Regions from separate parts of the Viridibacillus sp. NPDC096237 genome, predicted to be linked through region 1. Evidence: riboswitches for the same ligand, from Rfam matches in the RefSeq annotation. Region 1 holds a riboswitch; each other region holds the start of a gene.
What was found. A riboswitch is a leader RNA that binds a small molecule or an ion and turns the genes downstream of it on or off. The one in region 1 is predicted to bind cobalamin.
Positions count from the first base shown of each region.

Region 2: linked by a shared signal. The riboswitch ahead of ACQKMD_RS03390 (ABC transporter substrate-binding protein) and the one ahead of ACQKMD_RS07570 (FecCD family ABC transporter permease) in region 1 are both predicted to bind cobalamin.
Region 3: linked by a shared signal. The riboswitch ahead of ACQKMD_RS13935 (energy-coupling factor ABC transporter permease) and the one ahead of ACQKMD_RS07570 (FecCD family ABC transporter permease) in region 1 are both predicted to bind cobalamin.
Region 4: linked by a shared signal. The riboswitch ahead of ACQKMD_RS18395 (Ig-like domain-containing protein) and the one ahead of ACQKMD_RS07570 (FecCD family ABC transporter permease) in region 1 are both predicted to bind cobalamin.

Region 1 covers NZ_JBNNTI010000009.1:27,619-30,783, forward strand. The annotation lists gene ACQKMD_RS07565 (hypothetical protein) at 170-685, shown strand; cobalamin riboswitch at 1,271-1,462, shown strand; gene ACQKMD_RS07570 (FecCD family ABC transporter permease) at 1,659-2,738, shown strand; gene ACQKMD_RS07575 (ABC transporter ATP-binding protein) at 2,735-3,165, shown strand, end outside.
Region 2 covers NZ_JBNNTI010000002.1:109,074-112,238, reverse strand. The annotation lists gene argS (arginine--tRNA ligase) at 1-1,185, shown strand, start outside; cobalamin riboswitch at 1,521-1,710, shown strand; gene ACQKMD_RS03390 (ABC transporter substrate-binding protein) at 1,840-2,793, shown strand; gene ACQKMD_RS03385 (FecCD family ABC transporter permease) at 2,790-3,165, shown strand, end outside.
Region 3 covers NZ_JBNNTI010000024.1:58,219-61,383, reverse strand. The annotation lists gene cbiQ (cobalt ECF transporter T component CbiQ) at 1-532, opposite strand, end outside; gene ACQKMD_RS13940 (energy-coupling factor ABC transporter substrate-binding protein) at 534-836, opposite strand; gene ACQKMD_RS13935 (energy-coupling factor ABC transporter permease) at 833-1,594, opposite strand; cobalamin riboswitch at 1,793-1,976, opposite strand; cobalamin riboswitch at 2,212-2,408, shown strand; gene ACQKMD_RS13930 ((2Fe-2S) ferredoxin domain-containing protein) at 2,609-2,974, shown strand; gene cobJ (precorrin-3B C(17)-methyltransferase) at 2,999-3,165, shown strand, end outside.
Region 4 covers NZ_JBNNTI010000045.1:23,729-26,893, forward strand. The annotation lists gene ACQKMD_RS18385 (GGDEF domain-containing protein) at 1-308, shown strand, start outside; gene ACQKMD_RS18390 (DNA alkylation repair protein) at 441-1,562, shown strand; gene ACQKMD_RS18395 (Ig-like domain-containing protein) at 1,680-1,958, opposite strand; cobalamin riboswitch at 1,956-2,133, opposite strand; gene ACQKMD_RS18400 (DUF4083 family protein) at 2,362-2,535, shown strand; gene ACQKMD_RS18405 (hypothetical protein) at 2,882-3,165, opposite strand, start outside.

The DNA of each region.
Region 1 (3,165 bases):
TCACTCATCTTTTATTTTATGATGAGAAAATGTTGATGTTTTCTATTGAAAATTTATCAATGACAATGCATAAGTTGTGCTTTATTTAGATAAATTTAAACATAGCATTCATTTTATTAAATTCTTAAACCCGTGCATTATTAGAAGTGTAAAGAGGTGATATAAAATTATGATTAAGAAAACGATTATTCTTCTTTTTTTGCTAATTATCATCCTGTTATTACCAACATTATCAATAAAACCAACTATTAATTTTGATAATACCTACTATGCACAAAAAATTTCTGAAGCACTTGATACGAAGATAGAAAGCGGTGAGCTAATCCAATCTCTGAAAAACAAAAATGGGAAGACTTTTTTTTATTCGGATTCACAACTCAAAACAATTAGTATCTTTTACTTTGAAGATGGAGTACTTCATTATAACGGAAGTATGAATTATGAAGTTTGGAAGTGGAAGGACCACGAGGGTGACCCAATAGAGTGGATATATCATGAATTAGAAAATGGTGAGAGTATCATATGGGGGATATCACTTTCAGATGAATCTATAAAAATAAACAAGAAAGTAAGAATTCAAGATTTTATTCAAATAGATAATGGAGTAAACCTCTTTTTTACTAAAAATACTCAAGCACTTAAATTACCTATCGAGGTAAAAATAGAAAACCATCAAACCGAATAATGAGAAGGCGTTTATACATTCATAGATAAATGGATAAACGCCTGTTTAGCTTGTTAATCGTTTTACTGAAATATGTACTTAAAGAGTAAGCATTGTATTCTCTCACTAATTGTATTGAGTTTCTTTAATCCGTTGTACCAAGTAAATGCAGAAAAAAACTAAATCCATAAAGAAGAATTGCAATTGTCGCTATTATATACATTATTATTTCGTAGAAAGTAAGCTATCTTTCCCACCTAGTCTTCTTCAGTTGTCTGAGTAAGCGATTGTTGTTAGGAACAATAATAATTACTATTAGTCCATTCATAAGTAATTCGTACCCCTTTTCTCCTCAATATGATTTACTTTATACGTTTGATGAAATTGAAAGTAGTTCTTATTATGACCAGACTTTTAGTTATTTGAATATTTCTTCAGATTAGCTAGAATTTATATAATTCTATTAGATGTACTATTCTCCTCCTATGTATTTAATAGATATTCACTCAAATACTTTTATATACAATTTAATACGTTAAAAAAACAGAATAATATTTCACTTGTAAAAATATTCTAACTATACTACCATAATATTTGAGTTCAAATTTAATAATTATGCCACTGGGTGCCTTTGTGTAAGCAAAGGGTAACAGGGAATCGGGTGTAAATCCCGAGTGGTCGCGCCACTGTAACCAAGGAGTTCTCTTTCATGATGTCACTTGATTGTATCAATCAGGGAAGACGAAAGAAAATGATGATATGGAAAGCCAGGAGACCTACCTAGTGTGTTCCACCAAATTACCTTCGCTGAGAGGAGCGGTGTTCGAGAGATTAAAAGACTAATTTATTGTACTTTTGCTATGTCTTAAAACGATACTCGTAGCCCTGTTCTTTGTCACAAGATAGGGCTTTTTTGTATTTTCTTTGGAGGAGGATTTTTTTATTGAAACAAGTATTGCCAGTTCACTCGTTGAAAAAAGGAAATAAAGATAATATTACGGACGAGCAGTTGAATGAGAGAAAAGCAAAGCGTCGCTTTCTATTGTTGTTGCTTCTGCTCTTTTGTGCCCTTGTATTATCTGTTACATTTGCCCTGACTCTAGGACCAGTTAAGATGTCACCTATAACTGTTTGGAAAATCGCTCTATCTCACCTTCCTATTTTCGGTGATTACATAGATATAAAATGGACCCAAGCACAAGAAAGAATTATTTGGGACATTCGTTTACCTCGAGTCTTACTTGGTGCTATTGTAGGCGCTGGATTATCTGTAGTTGGTGTAGTTATTCAAGCTTTAGTACGGAATCCACTTGCGGATCCTTATATTCTTGGCATATCTTCTGGTTCATCAGTTGCGGCAACGCTCGTTATCTTATTTGGGGCGCTACCAGTTTTTGGTCAATATGCGCTATCTTTAGGTGCATTTACTGGTGCTATTATCGCAATGGTAGCCGTTTATTTATTAGCTCAAGTAGGCGGGAGAATTGAAACGACTAGACTCTTACTAGCAGGTGTGGCTATTTCGATGATTATGTCGGCTGTAACGAATTTCATTGTTACGCTCGCTCCAAAAGAATCAGGAATTCGAGGTGCAATGTTTTGGATGATGGGTAGTTTAGCTGGAGCCAAATGGGAGTACATAATGATTCCAACAGTTGTCGTGTTTGTTGGTACAATTTATCTGCTGTTCAATGCCCGCTCATTAAATATTTTATTAATGGGAGAAGAAGCAGCTGCAACACTTGGTGTGAATATTGACTCTTTTCGAAAAATACTAATAATTGTGTCGTCACTTCTTACTGGGACTGTTGTAGCTGTAAGTGGTTCTATAGGATTTATTGGATTGGTTGTTCCCCATTTTGTACGTTTACTCATTGGAACAGATCATAAACGAGTATTACCATTCAGTGTTTTAATAGGAATGATTCTTGTCATTTGGTCTGATGTATGTGCTCGAATGTTACTTGCTCCTCAAGAGCTTCCGATAGGAGTTGTCACTGCATTATGCGGTGGGCCATTCTTTATCTGGCTTTTACGTCGAAGCTCATATTCGTTTGGAGGTAGAACTAAATGAGATTAACTTTAAAGGATGTTGCTTATTCAATACAAGATACAACGATAATCGAGGATATTTCCATTCAAATTAAAGCGAAGCAATTTGTAGGGCTTATTGGACCGAATGGCAGTGGGAAATCAACTCTCTTAAAAACAGCTTGTCGAATATTAAAACCCGATTCCGGATTAGTTCATTTAGATGAACAAAATTTATACGAACTTTCACCAAAACAAACAGCGAAAGAAATATCAGTTGTTAGTCAAGAAACTTCTTTGACCTTCGATTTTAGCGTACAAGAAATGGTTTGGATGGGGCGTCATCCTCATAAGCGGCTCTTTCAGACTGATACGCAAGAAGACCGTATGATTGTCGAAGCCTCTTTAAGACGTGTTGGAATGAATAGATTGAAAGAAAGAAGTTTCATGAGCTTATCAGGAGGAGAGAA
Region 2 (3,165 bases), on a different contig from region 1:
GATGTCTCACGTGAATACTACATCAATGATGCGGGGAATCAAATCAATAACTTAGCAGCATCTTTAGAAGCGCGCTACAAACAATCTTTAGGCTTAGAAGCTACTATGCCTGAAGATGGTTATCATGGACAAGATATTATTGATATCGCAGGTAAACTAGCTACTGAGTTTGGTGACTCTATCCTAAGTAAACCAGATGAAGACCGCTTTGAATTTTTCCGTGAACATGGTTTGAAATTGGAACTTGGTAAATTACAAAATGATTTAGCAAACTTCCGTGTAGACTTTGACGTTTGGTATTCTGAGACATCACTTTATAAATCAGGTAAAGTTGAAACTGCTCTAGAAAAATTACGTGCAAATGGTCATGTATTTGAAGAAGAAGGCGCTACTTGGTTCCGCTCTACTACATTTGGTGATGACAAAGATCGAGTACTTATAAAGAATGATGGCTCATACACATATTTAACACCTGATATTTCGTACCATGAAGATAAAATCCAACGTGGTTTTACTAAGCTAATCAACATCTGGGGAGCTGACCACCATGGTTATATCCCGCGTATGAAAGCTGCAATCGAAGCACTTGGGTATGATCGAGATACGTTAGAAGTTGAGATCATCCAAATGGTGAACTTAATGAAAGACGGCGAAAAAGTGAAAATGAGTAAACGTACAGGTAACGCGGTTACTTTACGTGAGCTTGTTGAAGAAGTAGGTTTAGACGCAGTTCGTTACAACTTTGCAATGCGTGCTGGTGATTCTCATATGGACTTTGACCTTGACTTAGCTGTTAAGCAATCAAACGAAAACCCTGTATACTATGCACAATATGCACATGCTCGTATTTCTTCAATTTTACGCCAAGCAAAAGAACAAGGTTTAGCTGCTTCTGAAGAACATTTAAATCTTCTTAATGCAGAGAAAGAAATTGATGTCTTGAAAAAAGTAGGGGACTTCCCACAAGTTGTTGCGGATGCTGCAAAGAATCGTACACCACACCGTATTACTAACTACATTCAAGAACTAGCAGCAACTTTCCACAGCTTCTACAATGCTGAAAAAGTATTAGATGCTGACAACAAAGAGCGCTCAGCAGCTCGTTTAGCTCTAATCACAGCAGTTCGTACAACAATCGCCAATGCACTAAAACTAATTGGCGTATCAGCACCTGAAAAAATGTAATTACTGAAGGAGCCCCATCTATCTTCTTCTGCAGAAATTGCTGTAGGGTTTAATGGACGCTTACAAATTAGACTATTCCTCACTATTTCAGTGAAGAATAGTCTTTTTGATTAAATAAAGACAGATTAAGGAGAAAAATGAAATGAAATTGCTCAAATTAAGGATAAAATAGCTAAAATCATTCAATTCATTTTTACTTTTAAAATAAATAATAAAAACGAAAATAATAGAAAACTTCAAGTAGGTAGTTCTCATAATTCTACCACCCCTATTTGAAACAACTTGGACAAGTATTTAATTTTCTGTATAATTGAACACGATGTAATAAAAAATTGTATATTGTGATACATGCTGGTTCTTTACTTAGATTATGTAAAGAGAAAAGGGAAGTCGGTGGAAATCCGACGCGGTCCCGCCACTGTAAGTGTGAGCAAGTCGTAATCTGTCACTGAAGCCTAGCGCTTTGGGAAGGCGCGGTAAGCTGTGATCACGAGCCAGGAGACCTACCAACATGGAGACTACCAATTAGAACTACGCGGATAGAAATGGTGTCAGTAAAAGTGCAGTATCAGTACTGCTATGTATATATCCACTGTCATCGTATCTCTCGTCGTAAAACGAGGGATTTTTTTTATGAAAAAGGAGGAAAAGTAAATGAAGAGAATATGGCAATTTTGTTTAGTGTTCGTTTTAGCACTAGGCGTGTTAGTAGGCTGTGGCCAAACGGAGGATACAAAGAAAAAGGAAAATAGTGAGCCAGCGACAGAGCAACAGGTAGCAGGGTATCCATTAACAGAGACTGATGCACTTGGCAATGATGTGAAATTTACAGAAGCACCAAAGAGCATTATTACTTTGGTACCAAGTAACACAGAAATTCTTTTCGCGTTAGGATTAGAAAAAGAAATTACTGCTGTATCGGATAATGATGATTATCCTAAAGCGGCAACGAAAAAAGAAAAAATCGGTGAGATGGAATTTAACGCCGAGAAAATTATTAGCTTAAATCCAGAAGTTGTTTTTGCACACGAAACACTTTTAGGTACTTCTGAAGCAGGTCTTCAACAATTACGTGATGCTGGTTTAAAAGTTTTCGTTGTAAAAAACGCTAAGAATTTTGATGAAACATATTCAACAATTGAACAAATTGGCCACATTACTGGTAAAGCGGATGAGGCTAAGAAGATTACTGATGATATGAAAGCAAAAGTAAAAGAAGTACAAGCAAAAGTGAAAGATGTAAAACAAAAATCAGCATTCGTCGAAACATCAGATGAACCTAATATTTACACTGCAGGTAAAGATACATTTATGCAAGAATTGTTTGATCTAGCTAATATTAAAAACGTCACAGCAGATCAAACAGGTTGGTTCCAAATTGACCCTGAAGAAATTGTGAAACGTAATCCAGATACAATTATTGTGAAATACAACCTAAAAAATATTGTCGAGAAAGTGAAAAAACGCCAAGGATTCGATAGTATCACAGCTGTTAAAAATGATGAAGTTGTTCAAGTTGATGCGAACTTAACAAGCCGTACAGGTCCTCGTCTTGCTGAAGGATTAGAGGTCATTGCAAAAGCAGTATATCCAGAGGCTTTTGAGTGAAGAAAACCATTATAGGATACACCATAGCCTTTGTGATTTTAATCGTTAGTATTTGGTTAGGTGTATCAATTGGTTCTGTTAAAGTACCAATTAGTACGTTATGGAACACGGCAGCGGATCCAACAGCGACGAATATTTTGTGGAAAATACGAATGCCGCGTGTTGTGCTTGCAGGATTAGTAGGTGCTTCACTAGCAATCGCTGGTGCGGCTTTCCAAGGATTGCTGAAAAATCCACTCGCCGATCCGTATACGTTAGGAGTGTCATCCGGTGCCTCAGTAGGTGCTGTGGTGACGCTCTTTTTCGGCATTTCGACCCCTATTTTAGGTATATATACATTACCAGTCTTCAGCATGCTAGGGGCCATATTGG
Region 3 (3,165 bases), on a different contig from region 1:
GATGGATTTTTAGTAATGTTTCTAAAAAAACGAAAATGAAGCGATATGTGATTTCTATTAATTCTATTAAAAGGGTAGGAACTCTTAATTTCCGAAATACATGTAATATATCATGTATCGGTGTTGTTAATGTTAAAAAATATAAGCAACTAATACTACCAAGAACAGTATAAAAGAGTTGGATTGCCATTTCTAAACTATGTTTTGTTATAAAAATATGCAATCCAAAAACCCTTGTCGTCCAAAGTGGTGTAGGTATGAAGTTATAATTACCTGTAAATAAAATCAAAATGGTCAGCATACCCGTTAAAAGGAAAAAACCAGGTACTAATAATAACTTGATATAGTATTTAAAAGGAATTTTAGCGCCTAAAATTGTAAAAGCACTCATCACAGTAAATGTGATGAGTGATATCAGAGTGTCTTTCACAGTTAAAGAAAATAACATCAGAAAAAAGGTAAATGCCATTTTCTCAATAGGATGAATATGCTGCCAACGATTCATATAAGCATATTTATCAATAAGGATCATCTTATATTTGACTCTCTTTGTTATTAACATTATTCTTGCGTTTGTGTTTACCTCGTGTTAAACCAATAAAGTAACCGATAAATCCAGCACCAATGGCTGCTTGAAGACAGAATAATAGACTTTCAATTTCCCCACTTGGCGGCTCCCAAATACTTGAGAACCAAGGCTCATATGAAGCATTTATTTCGCCAATAGCTGCTTCAGCTTCACCATCAGCTCCTCCAAATTCCGCTCCCTTTTGAATGAATAGCGGGAAAATAGCAAGAATGACAACGATTGCTATTAGTATTAAATTCTTTTTCATCGCTGTTCAGCTCCTTTCGAGAAGACATGAAGTGCTTTTAGCTCAGAAACATTGTATTTTTTCAAGAATTTCATAATAATAACAGTTAAAATACCTTCAGAAATAGCTAAAGGAACTTGAGTTAAAGCGAAAATACTACTGAATTTCGTGAACGACGCAAAGAATCCACCAACTTCAGAAGGAAATGCAAGTGCTAATTGAATAGAAGTGACAATATAAGTACCAAGATCGCCTAAAGCAGCAGCCAAAAATACTGCAAATGCAAAAGATAATCCAGCTTTAGTTGCCCCTTTATAAATACCGTATGCAATTAGTGGACCAACAACAGCCATAGAAAATGCATTGGCTCCTAAAGTTGTTAAGCCGCCATGTGCTAATAAAAGTGATTGAAATAATAGAACGATAAAACCTACAATACTCATTGCAAATGGTCCAAATAAAACAGTTCCTAAACCAACCCCAGTAGGGTGAGAACAACTACCAGTTACAGATGGGATTTTTAGTGCAGATAATACAAAAGCAAATGCCCCTGATAGACCGAGCATCATTTTTGTATCTGGATTTTCTTTAATTGTTTTACGAATTGAACGAAATCCAATAATCAAAAACGGAATCGTTACCGCCCACCAGAAGATAGCCCATTCAAGAGGTAAGAACCCCTCCATAATGTGCATGGCAAATGCTTGCTTTGGAACAATCATGACAAATACTAAAAAGTAAATCATTTTACAATTAAAGATTGATTTTAGCTTATTCATGTTAATCTCCCTTTTGTGTATGTATTGTTACAGGCGACTTATTAGTTGAAAAATAACACCTCCTATGAAATACCTCTCTGGATAGGGCATAAGCCATTTGTCATAAAAAAGCACCTCTTTCATAGAAAGAAGTGCGTGAAGGAATAGTCATCAGTAAATAAGACTTACTCACTTTCACACCCATCCTCGTAGGTTGAAACATTTCCTCACTTCATGGTAGGTCTCCTGGCTTAGAATCATCATTTCACTACTGCCTTCCCATCATTAGACAGTGACATAACGTAGCAAAACTCCTCAACACAGTGGCGGGACCGCGCCGGATTAACACCGACTTCCCTTTTAAGTTAAACGCTAATTTAACACCATGAAGTTTATTGAATTATTAGATTTCAGAATATAGTGTATCATGAGAATTTTCTTTCTACTAGATTTTTTTTGAAAAACTAAATAAATTAAATTGAAGTAAAAACGTTGCAGAAGCTGTTTTCAACAACAATATTTTGATGAAAATGTTTATTTAATATTATGTCAAGATATTAATTCTTAAAAAATCTATTTGAATCTAACAAAATTTAGTATATGATAAATACAGCTTTAGAATTTACTGAATAATACAATTGAATAACAAATTTAAAAGTGCCAACATGTTTAGAACATAGAGCAAGTTGGATAATAGGGAAATCGGTTCGAATCCGATGCAGCCCCCGCTACTGTAACGCTGATGAAATGATAATCCTCACTGGTGAAATACTGGGAAGAGATCAAAGTAAAGTGACGCGTAAGCCAGGAAACCTGCTTTTATAATTATGAACGATACTTTTCGGAGGGAAAGGTGAAGGCTACAGTAGATGACGCTTATTTATTTTTGTGTGTTGTCTGAATAATCTAGTTTTTAAACCTTAATTCCTTGAATTAAGGTTTTTTTATTTAACAAAATAGTTAACTAGCTGCCAATTTACCCTATTTCCATAGTTTTTTCATAAGAAAAGATGAACACCATTTGGGAGGATCACTATGACAACTTGGAATTTAGAAAGTATGAAAAGCCATTTGCTCATTTGTAACGGCAGTAGCTGTTTAAAAAAGGGCGGTGAAGAAGTTACACTGGCAGTAAGAGATGAGATCTCTAGACTTGGAATTGATGAACAAATACATACAACTCGAACTCGCTGTAATGGTCGTTGTAAAGATGCTTGTGTCGTTATTGCATATCCACAAGGTACTTGGTATAAAGCAGAATCTCCTGAAATTGGTCGTCAAATTGTACGTGACTGTATCGACCAGCAAGTTGCACCACATGTCGTCTATCAAACGATTAATGGCAATATGACGAAAAACCCGATATCAGGAGCGATTAAAGGGATTTCGAAAAATAGATAGATGTTACGAAAAGGAGATGCTTGAATGTCACAACTTGGCAAACTTTATGTAGTTGGTTTTGGTCCAGGGGATTTTAAACATATTACAACAAGGGCAGTAGAAGCACTGCAAGAAAGTGATTTCATTATCGGTTATAAAACCTACGTAGAACTCATTCAAGATTTAATCGATAGTAATACCGCTGTCATCAG
Region 4 (3,165 bases), on a different contig from region 1:
ACACTTGTAAAGAATTGGCCAATCTTGAAACAACTTTTGCAGCTCGTTTTGGCGGCGATGAATTTGTCATTTTACTACGTCATCTAAAGACAAATGAAGTAATGGAATTTGCAAATACTCTTAATCAGACTTTGGCTTCTAAGAGGTTACCAATAGAAGATTCAATGCTTACATTTACAGTTAGCATGGGTATGGCTATGAACCGTAAAGGCGAAATAAATTCTTTCCACGAAATCTTCAAGCATGCTGACATGGCTTTATATAAAGCTAAAGAAAATGGGCGAAATCAGATTAGGCAGTACGAGTAAGCTATTATTAAAGTAATCACTGCTATATACCACATTTCAAAATAAGGTATACTTAAACTTCTAATTCAGAAATGAATCAGAAGTTTATTTTAATAGATTGTATTATCTCTTTTAAAAGGAGTAAAAAGAATTATGGCAGAACTACGTAAAGATGTTTATAATAAAGCGTTTTTTTTACAATTTTGTGAGAAGGTTAAAAACGTATATCCAGCATTTGATGAACAGCTTTTCATGACTCTTTTACTTGATGAAGGGTGGGAACAACGAGAATTAAAGCAAAGGACTCGACATATTTCAATTACATTAAGAGCTACCTTACCTCCCTCTTATCCCGATGCTATTGTTGTTTTAAGTCAACTTGTTCCGGAATGTAAAGGTTTTGAATACTTTTTTTTCCCTGATTTTATAGAGGTATATGGTTTAACAGATTGGGAAACTTCAATTGAAGCATTGAAACTCTTTACACTTACCTCCAGTGCTGAATTCGCTGTGCGCCCATTTATCGAACAAGATCCAAAAAGAATGATGGCTATTATGGAAGAGTGGTCTACTGATGAAAATGAGCATGTTCGTAGGCTAGCGAGTGAAGGGTGTCGTCCTCGACTTCCTTGGGCACCAGCTTTAACGATGTTTAAAATAGACCCTGCCCCAATTATCCGAATTTTAGAATTATTAAAGGCAGATGATAGCGAATATGTCCGGAAAAGTGTTGCAAATAATTTAAATGATATAACAAAAGATCATCCTGAATTAGTGAAATCTCTCGGCAAAAGTTGGCTTGGACAAAACCCTAAAACGGATTGGATTATCAAACATGCCTGTAGAACACTTCTTAGACAAGCAGATCCAACTACACTTGCCTTATTCGGGTTCGATCATGCCCCTACTGTTGAATTAAAAGATTTTAATCTATCAACAAATCAAATAGCGATAGGAGATGCCTTTAAATTTAAATTTACCTTTGCTAATCCAACTACAGATGCCACAAAACTTCGAATAGAGTACGGTATTGACTTTATGAAAGCTAATGGCATAACACGTAGAAAGCTCTTTAAGATAACTGAAAATACGTATCTACATGGCGAACATACTTATACTAGAAGTCATTCCTTTAAACAGCTATCTACTAGAAAACACTATGTCGGTAAACATCGAATAGCAATCGTTATAAACGGTGTGGAAATGGCTGGGATTGATTTTCTATTGAAAGAAGAAGAAAAGCAGACAATTTCAGGGGTTGTAAATAATATATAAATAACCTTTTGTTATTGGGGATGGTTTAATTTATATACTTATACCTAAAAAAATGTTTTTCTATAAAGTTAAAAAGCTTCAGATTCTTTATGAATCCGAAGCTTTTTCATTTAAACATTACTTCACTTTAATACTTAATTTGTAGCTTCTATTTCCTGCTTGATCTTTCGCATAAATTGATAAAGTTGATTTAGCTTTATGTTTTTTGATTTTCACACAGAAATTACCTTTACCCGTTGCGTTAGCAGTACTAATTTTTTTATGTTTACTGTTGTAAATTGTAATGGTTGCTCTTGCCTCAGTTTTACCAGTTACTTTTGTAGTTTTCGATGCGATTTTAGATGCTTTTGGTTTTTTCGGCGCTATTTTATCTTTAACAATAACGGGTTTTGATATGCCTTTATTCCCTGCTGTCCTGGCTTGTGCCTCAGTTTACTTTATGGACCTTCCCGTTTAAAACAGTGGTATTCCCTTATTTCATTAGCATTTACAGCTGCGGATACAGCTTCGGTACTTCACCGGATTCCCTTTTATGTATGTACTTACACCTAATTCTGGCATAAAATATTCACTTAATATAAACCTATCATAATATTTAAAATTAATCTATCCGTTTTTAATTAGTATTTGATATATAATCCATCTCACATCAAATACTTACATTATCAAATAAAATAATACATTTTTCCGGCTCGAAAAAATAGTATTTATATATGGTTCTATCACTCAATAAATAACATTATATTAAAAAATATGATATTATTGAAAAATAACACTATTTTAAAAAAGGAGAGATTTGATGGATAGTTCAGTACTTTTATTTATTTGCTTTTCTTTAATATTATTAGGTACGATTTCTTTTATGCTGTTTGTGAGAAGGATCATTATTAATACAACTCCAAAGGATGAATCCACAGAACTAAATGAAAAATTGGATAAGATTATTATGCTATTGGAAAAGCAATCTAAATAATTGTTATTCATTATCAAGAAAACGAGCTGCTGAACTTATATAAAACTTGGCTCGTTTTATTCGACATGATGTGTGACATATATTATTGCAGGTCGTTTTCTAAAGCTACAATTTGCCCTATTGTTTCTAACAATTGGTCTCGTGCTATGAAGTCAAATCCAGTAGCAGGTCTTCATTTACAATCTGTTGCAAATTCCCCTCTAACACCTGATCTTTCAGCTTAGTTATTGATTCTATTCTTTTCCGTATCAAAACCTTGTTTGCTCTTTTCTTTAATCTTGTTCCTGACCTGTGAAGGGGGCGTCTCTAAGCTGGAAAATTGACTTTTGAGACAGCCCCCATTCTTTTATAAGTGTTGTTTCAGTCCTTGTAAAGTGCGAAACATTTTAGTGTAATACTCTAATGAGTTCAAATCTGTTCCTGCTGAGTTGTTTAATAATCCCATAAGATCTTTTGCATTGGAATCATTCTTTTCTGTGCCTTTAGATGTTTTTTCACTTTTAGATATTTCTTTCTGATCTTCATTTTTTACATCTTTTGTTTCTGAAATTAAAATAGTTTTTCCATCAGATTTCACTATATAGTGCCTGATATATCCATTTTCCCTTCGAACTTCTAAATTGCCTTTAT